3 regions of the Anaerostipes hadrus ATCC 29173 genome follow, and region 2 is predicted to be linked to each of the others. Evidence: a T-box and tRNA genes for the amino acid it is inferred to sense, from the RefSeq annotation. Region 2 holds a T-box; the other regions hold tRNA genes.
What was found. A T-box is a leader RNA that pairs with one kind of tRNA and senses whether it is charged. The one in region 2 lies ahead of thrS (threonine--tRNA ligase), so its partner is inferred to be a tRNA-Thr.

Region 1 (7,335 bases), 1.1 Mb from region 2:
ATGGTCGTATTTGAAAGAGGAAAAGCAAGAAGAAGAGATTATCGCAAGTTCCGTTTAAGAACCATTGAAGGTCCGGATGACTATGCCAGTATGGAAGAAGTTTTGACCAGAAGATTTCTTCATGGAAAGAAAGAGCTAGAAGAACTGAAAGAACAAGGAAAAGACACTACACTTGGCAGTTTTACAAAATTTCCGGATATTCTGATGATGGATGGAGGAAAAGGACAGGTCAATGTTGCACTTCGTGTGCTGGATCATTTGGGACTTGATATTCCAGTATGTGGAATGGTCAAAGATGATGATCATAGAACGAGAGGCTTGTATTATAACAACGAGGAAATCATATTTGCGCCAAACAGCGAAGCATTTTTACTTGTGACGAGGATACAGGATGAAGCCCATCGTTTTGCGATCGAATATCACAGGTCATTGCGTGCAAAAGGGCAAGTACATTCTGTTCTTGATGACATCAAAGGCGTTGGACCAAAGAGACGAAAAGAATTAATGAAGTATTTTAAAGATCTTGGACAAATCAAGACAGCAACAGTTACGGAACTTTTAAATGTTCCTGGCATGAATCAAAGTACTGCAGAGTCTATTTATGGGTTTTTTCACGATTCCAAGCAGTAAGGAAATATGTTAAAATAGAGAAAGAGACAGACAATCAAGGGTGCAGAAAGAGAGAAAGATTATGGATAAAGAGCATAGAGTATCAGTATATGATATGGTCAAGGAATTAAATTTAAAAGAAGTAACACCAGAGATCAATTCAAAAGAAGTTTACATTGAACAGGCAGAGATCAACCGTCCAGCATTACAGTTGGCAGGTTTTTTTGAAAATTTTGCACAGAATCGAGTTCAGATCATCGGAAAAGCAGAACACCTTTTTATTGAAGAGGTAGAAAAAGATGTTGAAAATGCGAAAAATATTTATAAAAGATTTATCGGAGCTGGAATTCCAGTTATTGTATTTTGCAGGAATCTGCATCCAAGTGAGATGATGATAAAAGTTGCCAAAGAGTATGGGGTACCGGTTTTGATATCTCAGGATACGACATCTGAATTTATGGCAGAAGTAATCCGCTGGCTGGGAACTGTATTGGCTCCAAGCATTACGATCCATGGAGTTTTAGTCGATGTATTTGGTGAAGGAATCCTGATCACAGGAGAGAGTGGGATCGGTAAGAGTGAAGCAGCTTTAGAGTTGATCCGAAGAGGACACCGTCTGGTATCTGATGACGTTGTAGAGATCAAGAGGGTCAGCAAGAAGTCATTGATCGGAACATCTCCGGAAGTTACAAGGTTCTTTATCGAACTGCGAGGAATCGGTATTATTGACGTTAAGAATCTGTATGGTGTTGAAAGCGTTAAGATGGAGCAGGAGATCAATCTGGTCATTCAGTTGGAAGACTGGAACAAAGATGCGGATTATGACCGCTTAGGATTAGAAGAGAAATACGTAGAATATCTTGGCAATAAAGTTGCAGCACATACACTGCCAATTCGTCCAGGGCGTAACTTGGCGATTATCGTAGAAGCAGCAGCGATCAATCACAGACAGAAGAAGATGGGATATAATGCAGCCGAAGAACTTTATAAACGTGTTACAGGTCAGATGGAGGATTAAATGATATGAAATATTTATATGGAATTGATATTGGTGGAACAACAGTAAAAATGGGTCTGTTTGGAGAAGATGGAACATTAAAAGAGAAATGGGAGATCAAGACAAGAACTGAGGAAAATGGAAAGAACATCCTGCCAGATATTGCACAGGCAGTGAATGATCACAGCAAAGCAAATGGTTTTGATAAGGAAGATGTGATCGGACTCGGAGTTGGAGTTCCAGGAGCTGTTCTTGAGTTTTCAAAAGTTAATGAATGTGTGAACCTTGGATGGGGAAGCGTGGATGTGGCAGGAGAATTGTCAAAGCTTACAGGGTGTAAGGTAAAGGCAACAAATGATGCCAATGCAGCAGCCTTAGGAGAGATCTGGATGGGAGCAGCAGCAGATTATAACAGCGCGGTGATGATCACTCTTGGAACAGGAGTCGGAGGCGGTATCATCGTTGATGGAAAGATCATTGATGGAAGCCGTGGATATGGTGGAGAGATCGGTCATATGACTGTGGATCCTTTTGATGATCGTGTATGTAATTGTGGAAAGACAGGATGTCTGGAACTTTATGCATCTGCAACGGGAATTGTATATGAGACAAAGAAAGCATTAAAGGATTATAAAGAAGCGACTATACTAAGAGACCTTGATGAAGTAACTGCAAAAGACATTTTTGATGCTGCTAAAGAAGGAGATACATTTGCCAAAGAACGGGTAGATGATCTTGGACAGAAATTAGCACTTGCAGCAGGGAATATCGCATTGATGGTCGACCCAGAAGTGTTTGTTATCGGTGGAGGCGTATCAAGAGCTGGACAGATCCTTTTAGATGCGGTCAATGCACATTTTAAGAAGTATACATTTGGAAAAGCACAGGAGACAGGATTTGTACTTGCGACTCTTGGAAATGATGCTGGAATTTATGGTGCAGCTAGTCTGATGCTTTCATAAGATGAAGAGATTTGGAATCCTGTGATATACAGGATTCCATCTTGCATTAATATTAAGAATGGAGAAATTATGGATACAAAGATTGATCAGTTAAAACAGATCATACCAGAAAAATATATTTTAAGACAGGAACCGATGAAAAATCATACAACATTCCGTATTGGGGGACCCGCCGATATTTTTGTGGCACCAGAGAATATGGAAGAGATCAAAGCGGTCAGTCGTTTTGCAAAAGAAGAGGGAATTCCATTATTTGTTTTAGGAAATGGGAGTAATCTTTTGGTCGCAGATGATGGAATGGACGGAATTGTTCTTCAGATTTACAAAAACTACAGTGGAATCGAAGTCCGTGGTAATGAACTTATCGTCAAAGCAGGAACTTTATTAAGTTCTACATCCAGAGCAGCACTCAATGAAGAATTAACTGGATTTGAGTTTGCAGGTGGAATTCCTGGAACATTTGGCGGAGCTGTCGTTATGAATGCTGGTGCATACGGTGGTGAGATGGTGCAGGTACTAAAAGAAGTGACAGTTCTTACAAAAGAAGGAGAGATCAAAACTCTGAAAGCAGAAGAATTAGAGCTTGGTTACCGTACAAGTAACGTTTTAAAGAATGAATACGTTGTCTTAGAAGGTGTGATCGCACTTAAGAAAGGAAATAAAGAAGAAATCAAAGCAAAAATGGATGAGTACGCATTGGCGAGAAAAACAAAACAGCCATTAGAATATCCAAGTGCCGGAAGTACATTTAAACGTCCAGAAGGATATTTTGCCGGAAAATTGATTCAGGATGCAGGATTAAAGGGATATCAGGTGGGAGATGCACAGGTATCTGAAAAACACAGTGGTTTTGTGATCAACCGTGGAAATGCTACAGCATCCGATGTTATGCAGTTGATCAGTGACGTGAAAGATAAAGTAAAAGAACAGTTTGGAGTTACGATGGAGCCAGAAGTCAAACGTGTTGGAAGGTTCTAAAAAGGAGCAGTACAGATGAGATTTGTAATTGTAACAGGAATGTCAGGAGCAGGAAAAAGCAGTGCATTAAAGACATTAGAAGATGCTGGATATTTTTGTGTTGATAATCTTCCAGTGGCTTTACTTGATAAATTTGCAGACATGTTGTTAGATGAAACTGCCAAGATTGAAAATGTTGCTCTTGGGATTGATATCCGTAATGGAAGAGGAATTGGCGAGTTAGCACACAAATTAAAAGAAATCGAGGCAGCGGGGATCAAGTATGAGATTCTCTATCTGAATGCAAGTAATCGTATTTTATTAAAACGCTATAAAGAGACAAGAAGAAATCATCCTCTGTCAAGAGATGGAAGAGTTGAGGATGGAATTGCAAAAGAGCGGGAGATCATGAAATTTCTGCAAGATCAGGCAACGTATGTGATCGATACTAGCCAGCTTCTGACAAGGGAGTTAAAAGAAGAGATCGATCGTATTTTTGTAGACGGAGAAGAAGGGGAACGATTCCAGATTGCAGTTGTTTCTTTTGGATTTAAACATGGGATTCCTGCGGATGTAGATCTGGTATTTGATGTCAGATTTCTTCCAAATCCATACTATGATCTGAATTTGCGACCATTAACTGGAAATGACAAACCAATTCAGGATTTTGTGATGAAGCATGAAGAATCTGTGGAATTTCTTGATAAGTTAGATGATATGATGAGATTCTTGATCCCAAATTATATTAAAGAAGGCAAGTATAATCTTGTGATCGGAATCGGATGTACTGGAGGAAAGCATCGATCTGTTACGATCACGAATAAATTGGCAGAGAGATTAAAACAACTGCCATATTCTGTCAAAGTAGAGCATAGAGATATTATGAGGTAGGCAATGTCATTTTCAAGTAATATTAAAGAGGAATTATCAAGAAATGAAACCGGTGCCAGACACTGTAAGATTGCGGAGATCGCAGGATTCTTACGTTTTGGAGGGAATATCAGTCTAGAGCCAGAACATTATGAGATTCAGATCCAGACGGAGACGGTATCTGCTGCGAAACGTTTTTATAAACTTATCAAAGATGTGTTTGATATTCATGCGAAGATTGATGTTGGACGAAACGAATTTTTAAAAAGAAGTCGAAATTATACGATAAGTGTTGACAAGCATAAGGATTGTGTTTTAATATTGAAAGCAGTGAAACTTTTAGATTCCAAAGAATTTGGACTTGTTTTACAGAACACATGTTGTAAGCGGGCATATATTCGAGGGGCTTTTCAGGCAGCTGGTTCCATGAGTGATCCAGAGAAGAATTATCATTTTGAAGTTGTATCTACTAATGTACAGACAGCAGAACAATTAAAAGAGGTCTTGAATTTTTTTGATTTAGATGCTAAAATTGTTTTGCGTAAAAAGTACTACGTGGTATACATGAAAGAAGGATCAAAGATTGTAGATGTGTTGAATATTATGGAAGCACACGTCGCATTGATGGAGCTGGAGAATGTAAGAATCCTGAAAGATATGCGTAATAAAGTAAACCGTCGTGTCAATTGCGAGACAGCGAATATTAATAAGACGGTTTCAGCCGCAGTCAAGCAGGTGGAAGACATTGAATATATTGATAAGCACAAAGGCCTCCGTTTTTTAGATCAAGGGTTGCAGGATATTGCAAGATTACGTCTGGAACACCCGGAAGCTACACTGAAAGAACTTGGAGATATGCTAGAACCGCCAGTAGGCAAGTCTGGTGTGAACCACCGGTTAAAGAAGATCGGCCGAATTGCGGAAGAGATAAGATTGGGAGGACAGGAATGATTTCAAAGAACGTCAAAGTGGAAGTAGCCTTAAGAGAAGAAGACAGACCAATAGCTTTTCTTGTACAGATGGCGAGCCAGTTTGAGAGCAAGATTTTATTCGAGACAGGGAATAAGCAAGTCAATGTAAAGAGTATGATGGGAATGATGAGTCTTGGATTAGACTTAGATCGTTTAGAGGATTTAACAGTCGTAGCTGACGGAGTCGATGAAGAAGAAGCAATCAGCAAGATTGAATATTATCTTACAAAAGGAGCATAGATACACATATCTGTGCTTTCATATATGCCGAAATAGCTCAGTTGGTAGAGCACTTCACTCGTAATGAAGGGGTCGCCGGTTCAAGTCCGGTTTTCGGCTTACATAACAAAGGATCAGGCAAATGCCTGATCCTTTGTTTGATTTGTATTAACCACCAAAATAAGAAAAATGCATATAATCTCTGCGGGATCCCCACAATCCACGATGAAAACCATATTTCTCGAGGATTTTAACCAATTTACAGTTCAAAGGAATTGAATAACGATTCTTCTTAGGTTTCCAGAAGGAACCAGCCAATACCTTTTTACCCTGGATCATATAGTTTTCATTGGAGTTAATATCAAAAGCTAATCCCTCACAATGTTCAGAACTGGAATTCTTACCACGCCAGCTGTAGCACCCGATCTCATGGATAGGGAAACGTTCTTTGCTCTTGTAGATTTCCTTAAACATTTCTTTGATAGAAGGTGCAAGCCCTTTGTTTACAGTGATACGGAATTTTCTTGTATATTTTTTCTTACCTTTCTTATCCCATACTTTTACTGTAATCGTTTTCATATGTTTCTTTGCCTGCTTAGCACTCTTATAGTCAGCATAATAAGACTTCCCAAAAGCACGGCGGCAGCGACTTTCATAAGATTCGTCTGCATAAGAATAGTAATCACAGTATTTTAGATAAGGCGTCATTGGACCATACAGTTTACCGCCATTAAAGTTCTTATATGCCTGAATTTTGTAGTAATAAGCAGTTCCGTTTGTTAATTTCGTATGAGTATAAGATAAGTTGTTTCGACTTGTGAAAGTCTTTAATTTTGTGTAATTTCCATCTTCCTTTTTGGAATAATATACGATATACCCATCAGCCTCATCATTTTTTGCCCATGTGATCGTATTGATCTTTTTTTTCTTGGAAGAAGCACTTTTTACTTTCGTACCATTGATCGTAACCTGACAAGAAATATAATTAGAAAAATCCCCATAAAATGTTTCATCAATATATGTAGTGTATGGACGGATCTTGTAATAATATATTTTCCCTAGCTCAAGATTTTTCTGCGTATATGTTTGGAAAGATTCGTCATCATCATCGTACCACCAAGAACTTCTACTTTCATTAGATACAGTTTGGACTAACTCATAATTTCCATCAGGAGAAACACTTCGATAAATTTGATAACCATCACAATCATCGGATGCTTTCCATTTAACAGTAATACTATGTGAATTTCCAGTGCTGGCTTCCAAAGAAGAAGGAGCTGGCAATGGATTAATAATACATTTGCCTGCATAAGTGGTTACAGTTTTATATCCCTCATTATCTTCATAAGAAGCTTCTAATTTGTAATAATAAGGAACACCTTTTGCAACATAGGTGTTTGTATAGGAATTGCCAGATACGGTATTTTCATAGCGATAAGAACCGTTTGGGGAAGTTGCTGAATAAATATCTACTTTAGAATAAGAAACTCCATCAGGTGCCTTCCATTGTATGGTTATATCATTACCATTTAATCCATAATAAGTAATAATTGGTGCAGCATTTTGATTTTCATTGGCAGAAACCTTCTTACCAAAGACAAAAAAACAGCTAAACATTAAAATAAATACCAAAAATCTGCATAGATTCCTAAAAATTTGTTTTTTCAATTTATATTCCCCTTTCTTCATATATATTCTATACGGTCTCATTATAACATAAAAAAACCACAGTAATGCAAAAATCAATGAA
Region 2 (7,335 bases):
TCTTCTTTTTCAACCTTACGGTTTTCTCTATTAGCAATCTCTTCTTTGATTGCAGCTAGGAAGTCATCTAACTTCATCTGTCCTTCATCACCTTTGAATCGGCTTCTTACTGATACAGCTTCGTTTTCTTCTTCTTTTCCACCAACAACTAACATATATGGAATCTTCTGAAGCTGCGCTTCACGGATCTTGTATCCCATTTTCTCAGCTCTTGTATCGATGTCTGCACGGATTCCTGCTACCTTTAATGTATCAAGTACTTTATTAGCATAATCTAAATGCTTATCAGAGATAGGAATCACTTCAACCTGTACTGGAGCTAACCATGTAGGGAAAGCACCTGCAAAATGCTCGATCAAAATACCGATAAAACGCTCGATAGATCCAAATGCAACACGGTGGATCATGATTGGACGATGTTTCTCTCCATCTGCTCCTGTGTAGTGAAGGTCAAAACGTAATGGGAGCTGGAAGTCAAGCTGGATTGTTCCACACTGCCATGTTCTTCCGATAGAATCCTCTAAGTGGAAATCAATCTTAGGTCCATAGAATGCTCCGTCTCCTTCATTTACCACATAATCAAGTCCAAGATCATCTAAAGCTGCACGAAGAGAATCTGTTGCAAGTTCCCAATCTTCGTCACTTCCCATGCTGTCATCTGGACGAGTAGAAAGTTCTACATGATACTTAAATCCAAATAAATTGTAAACCTGATCGATCAATCCTGCAACACCTTTGATCTCATCTTTGATCTGATCTGGTGTCATAAAGATATGTGCATCATCCTGTGTAAAACAACGAACACGCATTAATCCATGTAACTGACCAGATTTTTCATGACGATGTACTAAACCTAATTCTCCCATTCTTAATGGAAGATCTCTATATGAACGTGGTTCAGAATCATAAACAAGAACTCCACCTGGGCAGTTCATAGGTTTGATTGCAAAATCCTGATCATCAATAACTGTTGTATACATATTTTCTTTGTAATGATCCCAATGTCCTGATGTTTCCCATAAATGACGACTTAACATGATAGGTGTTGAGATTTCAACGTATCCTGCTTTCTGATGAATTTCACGCCAGTAGTCTAATAATGTGTTTTTAAGAACCATACCTTTTGGAAGGAAGAATGGGAATCCAGGTCCTTCTTCTCTCATCATAAACAGACCAAGTTCTTTTCCAAGTTTACGATGGTCACGCTTTCTAGCCTCTTCCATCATTGTAAGGTATGCATCTAATTCTGCTTTCTTTGTAAATGCAGTACCATAGATTCTTGTAAGCATCTGATTATGCTCATCTCCACGCCAGTAAGCACCTGCAATACTTGTAAGTTTGAATGCTTTCACTAGTTTTGTAGTCATTAAGTGAGGTCCTGCACAAAGATCAACAAATTCACCCTGCTGATAGAAGCTGATCACAGAATCTTCTGGAAGATCTTCAATCAATTCTACTTTGTAAGGTTCGTTTCTTTCTTTCATAAATGCAATCGCTTCATCTCTAGGTTTTGTAAAGCTTGTGATTTCAAGATTTTCTTTGACGATCTTCTTCATTTCTTTTTCAATCTTCTCAAGGTCTTCCTGTGTAAATGGAGTATCTTTCTCCATATCATAGTAAAAACCATTGTCGATAGAAGGTCCGATCGCAAGTTTTGTTTCTGGATATAAACGTTTTACTGCCTGAGCTAAAATATGGGATGCTGTATGACGGAATGCGTGTTTTCCTTCATCAGAATCAAATGTTAAGATATTTAATTCGCAGTCTTTGTCAATGACAGTTCTAAGGTCAACAACTTCTCCATCAACCTCACCCGCACAGGCAACTCTTGCCAGTCCTTCACTGATATCTTTTGCAATATCAATGACAGACATATTGTTTTCATACTCTTTTACAGATCCATCTTTTAATGTAATCTTCATCTTCTTATTCATCCTTTCTTGATATATAACGTTTTATTTATCCTGTCACAATTCTCTATAGATTTCTTCTATAATAAATCTATAACAGAAATAAAAAATCCCATGGACTAATAAAAATCCATGGGACGAGTTATCGCGGTTCCACCCTGGTTATCTGTTTCATATCCTTTGATCATAAACTCCAGAAACAGATCACTTAATCGACGATTAACGGTGTCAGCCGGGCTGGTTTACAGCCACTCCGAGGTGGTCTTCCTTTGTTTGTCTGCTTAGGATACTTTCAGCAAATGTATCCCTCTCTGGAAGCTTTCCACAAAGTACTCTTCTCATCAACGTTTTCTTCTTTTTGATTTCTTGTAAATTATAGCATTGTGATTCTATAAAATCAATACAAAAATAGAAAATTATAAACGATTCATTAATAAATAAGCATTCTTTACAACTGCTGCCGCCCATTCTCCGCCAACACAGTAATGTTTGTTCACTGCTGCCGCAGAAGTTCCAACATAGTAACTTCCACCTGATGTCAGGTATTTTTCATGTAAAGTTTCTGCAGTTGCTAAAAGTCCTGCTTCTTTCGTTGATTTGTTAATTCCTTTTGCATGATCCGATGTTACACCATATCCTGTCAGATTATTATCTTCCCTCGCACGGCGGCTCGTGCCCCATGCACTTTCATGTGCAGCGATTCCCATCAAAAAGACTGCATTCACATGATATTTTTCTTCCGCCTTGACATAAGCTTTCGCATCATCATACAAAGCAGTTCCTTCCAAGATATGTTTAGCGTCTGAAACTGTGATATGACTTAGAGCACTGACATCATTTGGATTAAAATATCTTGTCTGTTCCTCTTTTTTGATCTCTCCTTTGAACTTCTTGATCTGCTTCTTGATCGTCTGAACCTTTTCTTCCATTGGTTTGATCGGAAGTATCTGTTCGTTCTTTAAATACTGATCAAGCTGAATCGTTTCATTCTTATCAAGCAAAGTCTCAAAATCCGGATGATTGATTCCAAAAACATATTTGCTTGCGATCGTTCTCAGATTCTCATCTCCAAATAAATCTGCAAGCTCATATAAATCATCTCTTAACTGCTCATCTTTTTTAGAAATCTTCATAGAAGGAGTGATCTCCTGCCCATATAAAGCAATCTCCGCCTTGGAATTTGCTGTATACTTTTTGTAAAATTCATTTATAGATCGTGCTTTTTGCTGTTCCAGGCGAATCTCTTCCTCAATCTTTGCTTTTTGTTTTTTCAACTGTTTCACTTTCGCCTGTTTATCCTTGATCCTTCCTTCGATCGTATCCGAAGAACTCTTACTGATCACTTGTGTTGGCATTGGAATGACTTTGTTTTCTTCCTTTTTCTTTAATTTTGTCTTCTTTGTCTTAGTATGTTTCTTGCTTGTTGTCTTTTTCTTCTGCTGTTCTTTACTTTGCGTTCTTTTTGTTTCTTGCACCGTTGCTGCTGTTTCGGTAGAAACTTCTGTTGTCACTGCCTGATCGGTCTGTGTATCATCTGCATAAACCGGTATTACAGAGATTGTCATAATCGCGCATACAAATGCTGTCATAATCTTACGTCTCATGATTGCTTCCTCCCTTTGTTTGAACATTGTTATGACATGATCATCTTTCTAATACTCAATTTTATCTGGTAATTTCTACCTTACTCCTTTTTGTATAAAAATTCAAGTACGCAGTGTTACCTACTTGTAAATTTTTATTCTTTATGATGCAGGAAACAACCTTCCTCATGTGACTCGACCACTCCCACTGCCTGCAGATAGGAATAAATGATCGTTGTACCGACAAATTTCATTCCACGTTTCTTTAAATCCTTTGAAATCTGGTCGGATAATTCTGAAGATGTTTTTCCCGTCTCATGGATGATCTTATGATCTGTAAACTTCCATAAATATTCAGAAAAGGTTCCGTATTGTTCCTGGATTTTCATAAAAATAGTCGCATTTGATACGGCAGCAGATATTTTTCTTTGGTTTCTTATAATTCCTTTATTTTCTTTTAATTGCGCTTGTTTCTCCTCATCATATGCACTCACTTTATATACATCAAAATCATCAAACGCTTCTCTGAACGCTTCTCGTTTATTTAACACACACTCCCACGATAATCCTGCCTGAAACGATTCCAAGATCAGCATTTCAAACAATTTATGGTCGTCATAGACAGGCACTCCCCATTCTTTATCGTGATAATCAATATATATCGGATTCTTTGGATTAGCCCAACTGCATCTGTCTTTTCCATCGTTATATTTCATAAAAATGTCTTCCTCCATTATGTTTATTATAGTATAACTGACATCTTTGTCAGATCATCTAAAATCCACATTCACAACCACAATCTCCGCTTTCGTTCCGACCCTCATATTCGGGCCAAATAAACCGACACCTGAAGTTACGATCTGATGCGCATTTCCAACCTTACGATATCCATACGGATTCTTCCAAAACAAATGAATTGTAATATTCCCAGGGAACAGCTGTCCATCATGCGTATGCCCGCAAAGATCAATGTCTACTCCTGCCTGATTTAACTCTTCCAACTGCCTTGGCTCATGATCCAGTACGATCACAGGCTTTTTAAGATCCATTCCATTTACCAGTTCTTTTGGAGTCTTACGTCTGCTGATCCCACGGCCTACTTTCTCAGCATCTGGTCTTCCATAGAGATAAAAGCTTTGATCAATACAGACAGATTCATCTCTTAATAACTTCATTCCTGCCCTTTTTACAAATTCATCCATTCTTGGATCGCTGACCTTTTTCTTCTGGCCTCTGCCAAACGTAAATCCTGCAAGAATCTTTTCATCAATATCATGATTTCCATAAACTGCATAAACACCATATTGACTCTTTAGCTGTCGAAATATCTTAACCAACTGATCTGGATCATCTAATGCATCATATTCATTATCAAAAATGTCTCCTGCGACCACGATCAGATCTGGACTTTGCTGATTTACTTTCATTACCATCTGTTTCATCTGAGAACATCCAATATTGTATCCAAGATGAAGATCTGCAAGTAAAATGATCTTTAGCTTTTTATGATTTCCTGCTTTTTTATGTATCATTACGTGGTAGCTTGTTGTCCTGATATTCCTTGCATTACACACTCCGTAAAAACTGGTTGATACGATCAAGATCATACAAATGCTTCCAACAATTTTGAAAACTTTTGGTGTCCGAAACTTTTCCTGATCTGCTTTTACAAAATAGATCAAGATCAGGCGGATCAGATCCGCAATAAGGATCGTAAGCGCCAAATACATCAAAACACCCAGCCAGTAATTACTGATCAGTTTCATAGCTCGCCGTATCGTTCCTTGTGGAAACAAAAATGCGATCAGAATACTGAATGCAAGAAATACATAGATCATGACCAAAACTGCTTTGATCCATTTCTTTTTAAAATAAACATGACAAGTCTCTAACCATTTCAATATTCGGAATAAAAAATAGAAATTTAACAGCAGATAAAGTGGTGCTAAATATATTGCGATCATCTTATTTTCTGCACCCTCTTTCTTACTATATTTTTATTGATTTTTTATCAAATTCATTGTAATCGGATAAACTGTCGCCTGGTTTGTCAATGGATCTCTATTCTGATAATCAAACAATAGGATGGTTTTTGTTTCTTTAAAATCTTCATTTACCGCATGATCGAATTGTTCCATATGGGAAAATTTCCGCATATTCTTTTGTCCAAAATATGCAAGTCGTTCATCTTTTAATAAAATCTCTTCGTTGATATAACGAAGCTCGTCCTTTTGTAATGTATAATCTCCTGCAAAATCCGGACGTTTCTTTACATTTTCACGAAGATATAAGTCATACGTTAACAACTCTTTATATAATACAAGATTCTCTTCTGCTGTAATGGTTTGTATAAATTCATATAAGATTTCAAATCGGGCAATCCGGCTGTGGCTGACCTTGTCATAACCTTTCTCCTCATAAAATCTGGCAAGTGTATCATATAAAGCAAATGCAGTGTCAAATTCTTTTTCCAACAACCGCAAGGTGTTCGAAAACTGGCTGCTATTATAATAAACTTCCACCATTTCTTCCACTTTCTTTAAAACCAGTACATCTTCATAAGGCAGCCATTTTGTATAAAGGACTTCATAAGGCGGTGTATCTTTATAAACAAGCCCATAGTTCTCTTTTTGTTTTTCCATATAAGAACCTTTTAATACTTTTAAAAAGCCTAACTGTAATTGTTCTGGACGTACTTCATAGACATCCTGAAATGACTGTTTAAAACTTTCAAGATCTTCATAGGGCAGTCCTGCGATCAGATCCAAATGTTGATGTATATTATGTCCAGCATTGATCCTTGTTACGATATCTGCAACTTTCTTAAAATCCATTTTCCTGTGAATCTCAGTGATCGTATCGATGTTCGTTGACTGAACGCCAATCTCTAACTGAATCAGTCCCGGACGCATATCAGAGATCAATTCAATTTCATCATCCTTTAAGACATCTGCTGCCACTTCAAAATGGAAATTGGTAATGCCGTTATCATGTTCCTTTATATAACGCCAGATTTCCATTGCATGATCATGTCGACAGTTAAAGGTACGATCGACAAATTTGACCTGTGGCACTTTATGATCTAAGAAAAACTGTAATTCCTTTTTGACAAGAGAAAGATTTCGGAAGCGCAGGCATTTATCGATCGAAGATAAACAATAACTACATGAAAATGGACAGCCCCTGCTTGATTCATAGTAGATGATCTTATGTTCAAAATCTTCAATATGTTCATACACAAATGGAACTTTACTTAAGTCCATCACTGGACGCCATGGTGTTTCTACGATCTCATCTTCATTTCTATAAGTTAGTCCAGGAATCTTGCTAAGATCATCTCTCTTTCCATGATAATGATCAAGCACTTCAAGGAATGTAACTTCTCCTTCCCCTTTCATCACACCCGTTACCTGTGGAAGTCGTCTTAAAACTTCTCTGGAATCATAGGAAACTTCTGGTCCTCCAAGCCAGATTGGAACATCCGGCAGTAGTTTATGGATTTCCCTGATCACGCGTTCTATGTATTCAATATTCCAGATATAACAGGAAAAACAAAGGATATCTGGATGTTTCTGATACAGACTCATCAGGATATCATCCACCTGCTGATTGATCGTATATTCTGCAATCTCGACTTCATCGATATATGGCTTTGCGTAGGCACGAAGGCAGTAAACTGCAAGGTTCGAATGAATGTATTTCGAATTGATCGCTGTTAATATTGTGTGTTTCTTTGTCATATTATTTATCTCGCACTTTCTTTAATTTGTTTCATTCTGAATATCTTTTTGTTTTGTCTTACTCTGAAAATAGATAAACGAATCCGCCGCATCAAGAATATC
Region 3 (7,335 bases), 480 kb from region 2:
CTACAATACACTGACAAGACAAAAAGAAGAATTTGTACCGGTGCATCCAGGGAAAGTTGGAATGTATGTTTGTGGGCCAACGGTGTATAACTACATTCATATTGGAAATGCAAGACCAATGATCATTTTTGATACGGTGCGCCGTTACTTTGAATATAAAGGATATGAAGTAAATTATGTTTCAAACTTCACAGATGTCGATGACAAGATTATTAAGAAGGCAAATGAAGAAGGTGTAACAGCAACAGAGATCGCAGAAAGATATATTAAGGAATGCAAACAAGATATGGAAGCGTTAAATATCAAACCTGCAACCCACCAGCCAAGAGCGACAGAAGAAATCGGTGGAATGATCAAAATGATTCAGACATTGATCAAAAAAGGGCATGCATATGAAGTAGATGGAACTGTATACTTTAAGACAAGATCTTTTAAAGATTATGGAAAACTCTCCAAGAAAAATATTGATGATCTAGAAGCAGGACATCGCGAGATCAAGGTAACAGGAGAAGAAGGAAAGGAAGATCCTCTTGATTTTGTATTATGGAAACCAAAGAAAGAAGGAGAAATCGCATGGGATTCTCCATGGGGAGAAGGAAGACCAGGATGGCATATTGAGTGTTCTGAGATGTCTAAGAAATATATCGGAGATACAATTGATATTCATGCAGGTGGAGAAGACTTGATCTTCCCTCATCATGAAAATGAGATCGCACAGAGTGAAGCATGCAATGGGGAGAAGTTTGCGAATTACTGGATGCATAATGGTTTCTTAAATATCAACAATAAGAAAATGTCTAAATCAGCAGGAAACTTCTTTACAGTGCGTGAAATTGGAGAAAAGTATCCATTACAGGTGATCCGTTTCTTCATGTTAAGTGCACACTACAGAACCCCATTAAACTTCAGTGATACTTTAGTAGAAAGTGCAAAAACAGGATTAGACCGTATCTTGACAGCGATCGATCTATGCAGAGAGATGGCAGCTAAAGAAGAAACAGGTTCTTTAAGCAAAGAAGAAACAGAACATTTTGCTAATATAGAAGTACTTGTAAAGAAATTTGAAGATGCAATGGAAGATGACTTTAACACAGCAGATGCAGTTTCGGCTATTTTTGAGATCGTGCGTGAATCAAACTCAACAGTGAAAGACTTCAGTGCAGACTATGCAAAGAAAGTACTAAAAGTATTAGAAGATCTTTGCAGCGTTCTTGGAATTGAAACAACAAAAGAAGAAGAGATCCTAGATGAAGAAATCGAAAAACTGATCGAAGAACGTCAGGCGGCAAGAAAGAACAAAGATTTTGCAAGAGCAGACGAGATCAGAGACCAGTTATTAGAGCAGGGTATCGTATTAAAAGATACAAGAGAAGGTGTAAAATGGAGCAGAGCTTAATTCAAAAGATCAAAGAAGGATTGTATCTTGATGGATTGGATCCCAAAAGTTACTCTCCATTATCTCTTGCTTACATTGGAGATGCGATCTATGAGATCGTGATCCGAACGATCGTTATGTCTGCAGGGAATATGAGTGTGAATAAGTACCACAAAAAATCAAGCAGTATGGTCAAAGCTTCTGCACAAAAAGAAGTGTTTGAAAAGATCGAGCCATTTTTGACAGAAGAAGAAATGGCTGTTTATAAACGTGGAAGAAATTCCAAATCAGGTTCTGTTGCAAAGAATGCATCTATGATGGATTACAGAAAAGCAACTGGAGTGGAAGCTTTGGTTGGATATTTATATCTGGCAGGAGATATGGACCGCATCATCGAATTGATCGGGATCGGTTTTGATTTGAATAAAAAAGAAGAAATAGGAGAAGAACATGAATCATAAAGAAGATCTGATCGCAGGGCGTAATGCCGTGATCGAGGCTTTAAGAGCAAAGAAACCAATCGACAAGATTTTTGTATTGGATGGATGTCAGGATGGACCGATCCGTACGATCGTAAGAGAGGCAAAGAAAACAGATGCGATTCTTAAATTTGTAGATAAAGAACGCTTGAATCAGCTGACAAATGAACATCATCAGGGAGTTGTTGCAATTGTCGCAGCATATGAATATGGAACGATTGAGGATCTGTTTAAAAGAGCAGAAGAAAAGGGTGAGGATCCTTTCTTTATCCTGTTAGATGGGATTGAAGACCCTCATAATCTTGGGGCGATCATTCGTACAGCAAATCTTGCAGGTGCACATGGAGTGATCATTCCAAAGCATCGTGCAGTTGGAATTACACCAACCGTAGCAAAAACATCTGCAGGTGCGATCAATTATACACCAGTTGTGAAAGTAACAAATATTGGAAAAACAATGGATGAACTAAAAGAACGTGGTATGTGGTTTGCATGTGCAGATATGGATGGAGAAGTGATTTATCGTCAGAATCTGACAGGATCGATCGGGCTTGTTATTGGAAATGAAGGAAGCGGTGTGAGCCGTTTGGTAAAGGAAAAGTGTGACTTTATCTCATCTATTCCAATGAAAGGAGATATTGATTCACTGAATGCTTCTGTAGCAGCAGGTGTTCTGGCGTTTGAAGTTGTAAGACAACGACTGGGAAAATAAAGAATGAAAGAATTAAAAACAATTTCTGATGAGAAATTGCTCAGACAGATCCAAAGCGGTAATGATGATGCGATGGAATGTCTGTTAGAGAGATACAGGGATATGGTAAGGAAAGAGGCAAGGAGCTTTTTTCTTGCAGGTGGGGATGAAGAAGATCTGATCCAGGAAGGAATGATCGGGCTTTTTAAAGCAGTGACATCCTATCAGGAAGAAAAAAACACTTCGTTTTCAACGTTTGCTTATCTGTGTGTGCAAAGACAGATCTATACAACGATCACTGCATTTAACAGAAAAAAACATATTCCGTTGAATACAGCAATCTCTCTGTTTGAACAAAAGAATCAGGAAGAAGAATTATCATTGGATGAAATCTTAGAAACTCCGGAGGAAACTCCGGAGGAGATGATGCTTCGAAAGGAAGAATTAAATGATTATTACAAAATGCTTGACCAGAATTTAAGTAAATTCGAAAAACAGGTGATGTATCATTATCTGAATGGAGAAACATATACAACGATTGCAAAAAAACTTGGAAAAAGTGATAAATCCATTGATAATGCGATTCAGAGGATTCGCAGGAAGATCAGAAATGATCAGGAAAGTTAAAGTAAAGATAAGAGAAATAAAAAGAAGACTTAAAACAGATGTTTTAAGTCTTCTTTATAAAGCTGCTGACGGGAGTTGAACCCGTGACCTCCTCACTACCAATGAGGTGCGCTACCTCCTGTGCCACAGCAGCAGAACTGATTAATAATTTATCATGAAAATGATATACTGTCAATAGAATTAACAAAATAAAAGGAAAATCAAATGACAAAACAATACAGGAAAAATAAGAGAAGAATCTGTGTAGTGATATGCCTTGTTCTTTGCATGATCTCAGGCATCAAAATACAGGCAGCACAGCCAGGATATTTTGATAATCCCCAGACGGTCTATGATGAATTTGCTGGGAAGATTTATGATCGTTCATTCAAAAAGAGTTATGCATTTTTGAAAAAAAAGATGAATGTTTTTGAAACATCTTCAGGAAGTAAAAAGATAGGGGTAGCGCCAAGATATTCAGGAGTGATCGTGGTTAGTAAAACATCCGATCATGTTCAGGTGATCTATGAGAAAAAGAAAGCATATGGAATTGGATGGATTGATAGAGGTTTGTATCATAAGGAAGCTATTCCATATAATGGGAATGAAAAACAGTTGCTAGGAAATGGAACTTATTGGATACAAAATAAAGCTTCTGGAGAAGGAATTCGTGTACAGATCATTTTTCTGGGAAATCAGAAATATCAAGTTTCGATTTTGAATCAAAGCAAAGAAGATCACACATGGAAACTAATACGTGAGTACGATCATTTTTATATCAAAAATATGAAAAATGAAAAATATCTGTCAATGGATGAAAATGGTACCTTGACAGACGGTAAAATAAAAGATATGAACAACTGTTTCACAAAACCACAGAAAGAAGCAGCACAGAAGTCCTATCAATGGCAGGTAATGCGTCTTAACAATAAAAATGTATATCCGTATCGTGATTTTATGCAGTTTGATCCTGCATGGGCCAGAAAAGATTATGGAAATGTTTCGGATTACAGTGGGAAAATGGCAGCAGCAGGCTGCGGAGTTGTGGCGATCACAAATGCAGTATATGCATTGAATGGGCAATTTGTTGATCCAATGTTGTTTGCAGATTATGCAGTGGAGAAACATTACAGGATCATAGGTGCCGGAACACATGATGGGATTTTTAAGGCGGCAGCGAAGAAATTTGGAGACACATATGGGTTCACTTATATTAAGACAACTTACAGTACATCAGAAGTAAGAGAATATCTGAAAAAAGGTTGTGTAGCAATCTCGCATGTACCAGGACATTATGTAACAGTTGCTGATTTTAATCCCAAGACAAAAAAATATCTGGTCTTAGATTCTCATCCGATCAAGAGCAGACCAACCAGCTCTTTTGGAAACTGGTTTAAGAGAGAACGATTAGAGAGAGGAGGGTTGACATCATCTGCATATTATATTTATGGGGTGCCAGGACAGGCATGGAAATATGAAAGTGCAAAAGGAATACAATTTCAGAAGGATTTATTCACATTTATGATTTACATGCGTTAAAATGTAAGAAAAAATAACAAAGGATAGGGAAGGAGAAGTTAAATGAACAAAGTTAAAAAGATATTGACAACATTGATGGCAGCAACATTAACTGTTTCAACAGGATTAACATCCATGCCAATGTTTGCACATAACGTAAAAGCGGAGTCAAAGGCAGAAACAATAAGCAGTGATACGAATGATATGTCACAGTATAAGAAAATAAATGGAATCAGCAGTCAGACGGTTTTAGGAGCAGATTTTTCCCATTATCAACTGCAAAAAAATGCGTGGAAAAAAGTCTGGAAAAATTACAAAGGAATCGAAGTTACCAATGTGTTTGAATATGTAAGATCACAGGGAATCAATACGATTTCTGTGAAAGTTGCAGTGAATCCAACAAAAGATAAAGAGGGTAATGAAAGCTATCTGTCTTTAGAAAACGCTAAGAAGACATTAAAAGAAGCCAAGAAAGCAGGATTAAAAACAAATGTTACATTGTTATATTCTGATGATATAACGTATGCAGGGGTGCAGAAATTACCAGATGGTTGGGATACTGATTCAGCAGAAGAAAAAGCGCTGGAGTATACAAAAAATGTCATCAAAGAATTGAAGGCAGCAGATACAGTCCCAACGATGATCACGATTGGAAATGAAGTAAACTATAATTTCTTAAATATGAGTAGTGGAGATGGATGGGAAGGCTTTGTTGCAATGAGCAAAATCTCGAAAATGATCAGAGAAGAAGGAATCAAACCGGCTGTTAGTGTATCGGCACCAACAGCAGATGCTTCAGATATTCAATGGATCATTGGAAAATTAGGAAATGCTGATGTTGATTATGATTATATTGGAGTAAACATCTATCCGGATACACACAATGACAATTATGTAAAAACATTAAAGAATACAGTAGAAGAAAAGGCAGCAGGAAAGCAGATGATCATTTCCAGTGTCAAATGTCCATGGAAAGATTCAGAAGGAAAAGCCAGTATAACGACACAGACAAAGAGCATTTATGATTATCTTCAGGCAACGATCAATGAGAAAAATGCAGGTGGATTGATCTACGATGATGCAGATTTTGTCGGGGCATGGGACTCATTCTTTGATGAAAATGGACAAGCAATGTCTTCACTTGCAATCTTTGCTTATGCACAAGGAAATCAGGTTGATGTAAGTAGCTACAAAGATCCATGGGAATACGGTGGAGATACAGGATTAAAAGATCAAAAAGTAACGATCAAAAAAGTCAAAGGAATGTCTGAGAGTTCTATCCGAGGAATGGATATTTCATCTTATCTTGCATTAAAGAAAGCAGGAGTGAAATATTATGATTATGAAGGAAATGAGACACCGTTATTAAAAGTACTTCATGATAATGGAATCAACTATATCAGGATCAGGATCTGGAATGATCCGTTTAATGCAGATGGGAAAACCTATGGCGGTGGTGGAAATGATGTTTCCACAGGTGTAGAGATCGCAAAAGAGGCAGCCCAATATGATATGAAAGTTCTGCTTGATTTTCATTATTCGGATTTCTGGGCAGAACCAGCGGTTCAGTTAGTTCCAAAAGCATGGAAAAAGGATGTAAATAATACAGAAAAGATGTGTTCAGATGTATATGATTTCACCAAAGAATCTATTCAGAAATTTAAAGATGCTGGGGCAAACATTGGAATGGTTCAGGTAGGAAATGAAATTACCAACGGACTTCTTGGAATATACTCTAACAGAGACAAAGGAGAATCTTTTAATGTCATCTGGGGAGATAAAAAGAAATCAACAGAAGTAAATAAATATTTAAAAGCCGGAATTAAAGCAGTCAGAGAATATACACCGCAGGCTTTGGTTGCATTACATCTTGAAACACCAAATGTATGGAAATACAAAACGATCATGAATACATGGAAGAGAGATAATGTGGACTATGATGTTTTAGGATCTTCATATTATCCATTCTGGTCCATTGCAGCAAAAGCAAATACGCCAAAGACATTGAAAGATGTGCAGACACTGGCCGCTTCCTATGGAAAGATGTTTGCAGTATTTGAGACAAGCTGGGTTAATAGTTTAAATGATGGAGACGGTACACCAAATTCTATCGGAGACAGTACAAATACAGGTGCATATGAAGTAGGACCACAAGGACAGGTAAATGAACTTACAGATCTTTATGATACCGTGTTATCACAGGATAATGGATTAGGTACATTCTATTGGGAAGGTGCATGGATTCCAGTAAAAGCAGGATGGAAAAACTGGGAATATAATAAGCAGATCGCAGATCAGTATGGTACAGGATGGGCATCGAAAGGTGCACTTGGATATTTTCCAGATTCTAAAATGTATTACAAAGGAAAAGCAGCATGGGGTGGAACAAGCTGGGATAATCAGGCACTGTTTGATATTAACGGATATCCATTGCAGTCATTGAAGTTCTACAAAGATTCTGTATCCAAAGGAAAAGAACAGATCATAGCATTGAAGATCGTTGATAAAAATGGAAAAGAAGTATATCCTACCCAGTATATCAAAGTTGAAGTAGGAAAGACCCGCAAGATCACATTACCAAAATTCTCTGGATATTATCCAAGCAATAAGAATTACCAACTGACCGTAAAAGGTGTGAAAGAAGAAAATGCAACGCAAAGTGTTGT

Region 1: it has a tRNA-Thr gene. The T-box ahead of thrS (threonine--tRNA ligase) is inferred to sense a tRNA for this amino acid. The anticodon was not compared.
Region 3: it has a tRNA-Thr gene. The T-box ahead of thrS (threonine--tRNA ligase) is inferred to sense a tRNA for this amino acid. The anticodon was not compared.

Annotation. Positions count from the first base shown of each region.
Region 1 covers NZ_AP028031.1:263,116-270,450, forward strand. Annotated here, with positions in the region: gene uvrC (excinuclease ABC subunit UvrC) at 1-630, shown strand, start outside; gene hprK (HPr(Ser) kinase/phosphatase) at 692-1,627, shown strand; gene QUE18_RS01240 (ROK family glucokinase) at 1,633-2,568, shown strand; gene murB (UDP-N-acetylmuramate dehydrogenase) at 2,638-3,546, shown strand; gene rapZ (RNase adapter RapZ) at 3,562-4,416, shown strand; gene whiA (DNA-binding protein WhiA) at 4,420-5,346, shown strand; gene QUE18_RS01260 (HPr family phosphocarrier protein) at 5,343-5,606, shown strand; tRNA gene QUE18_RS01265 (tRNA-Thr) at 5,633-5,705, shown strand; gene QUE18_RS01270 (M15 family metallopeptidase) at 5,754-7,253, opposite strand.
Region 2 covers NZ_AP028031.1:1,325,622-1,332,956, reverse strand. Annotated here, with positions in the region: gene thrS (threonine--tRNA ligase) at 1-1,922, opposite strand, end outside; T-box leader at 2,041-2,264, opposite strand; gene QUE18_RS06530 (glucosaminidase domain-containing protein) at 2,327-3,514, opposite strand; gene QUE18_RS06525 (DNA-3-methyladenine glycosylase I) at 3,649-4,209, opposite strand; gene QUE18_RS06520 (metallophosphoesterase) at 4,264-5,457, opposite strand; gene QUE18_RS06515 (B12-binding domain-containing radical SAM protein) at 5,491-7,233, opposite strand; gene QUE18_RS06510 (ATP-dependent nuclease) at 7,255-7,335, opposite strand, start outside.
Region 3 covers NZ_AP028031.1:847,971-855,305, forward strand. Annotated here, with positions in the region: gene cysS (cysteine--tRNA ligase) at 1-1,396, shown strand, start outside; gene QUE18_RS04080 (Mini-ribonuclease 3) at 1,381-1,836, shown strand; gene rlmB (23S rRNA (guanosine(2251)-2'-O)-methyltransferase RlmB) at 1,826-2,566, shown strand; gene QUE18_RS04090 (sigma-70 family RNA polymerase sigma factor) at 2,570-3,172, shown strand; tRNA gene QUE18_RS04095 (tRNA-Thr) at 3,233-3,305, opposite strand; gene QUE18_RS04100 (hypothetical protein) at 3,377-4,690, shown strand; gene QUE18_RS04105 (glycosyl hydrolase 53 family protein) at 4,733-7,335, shown strand, end outside.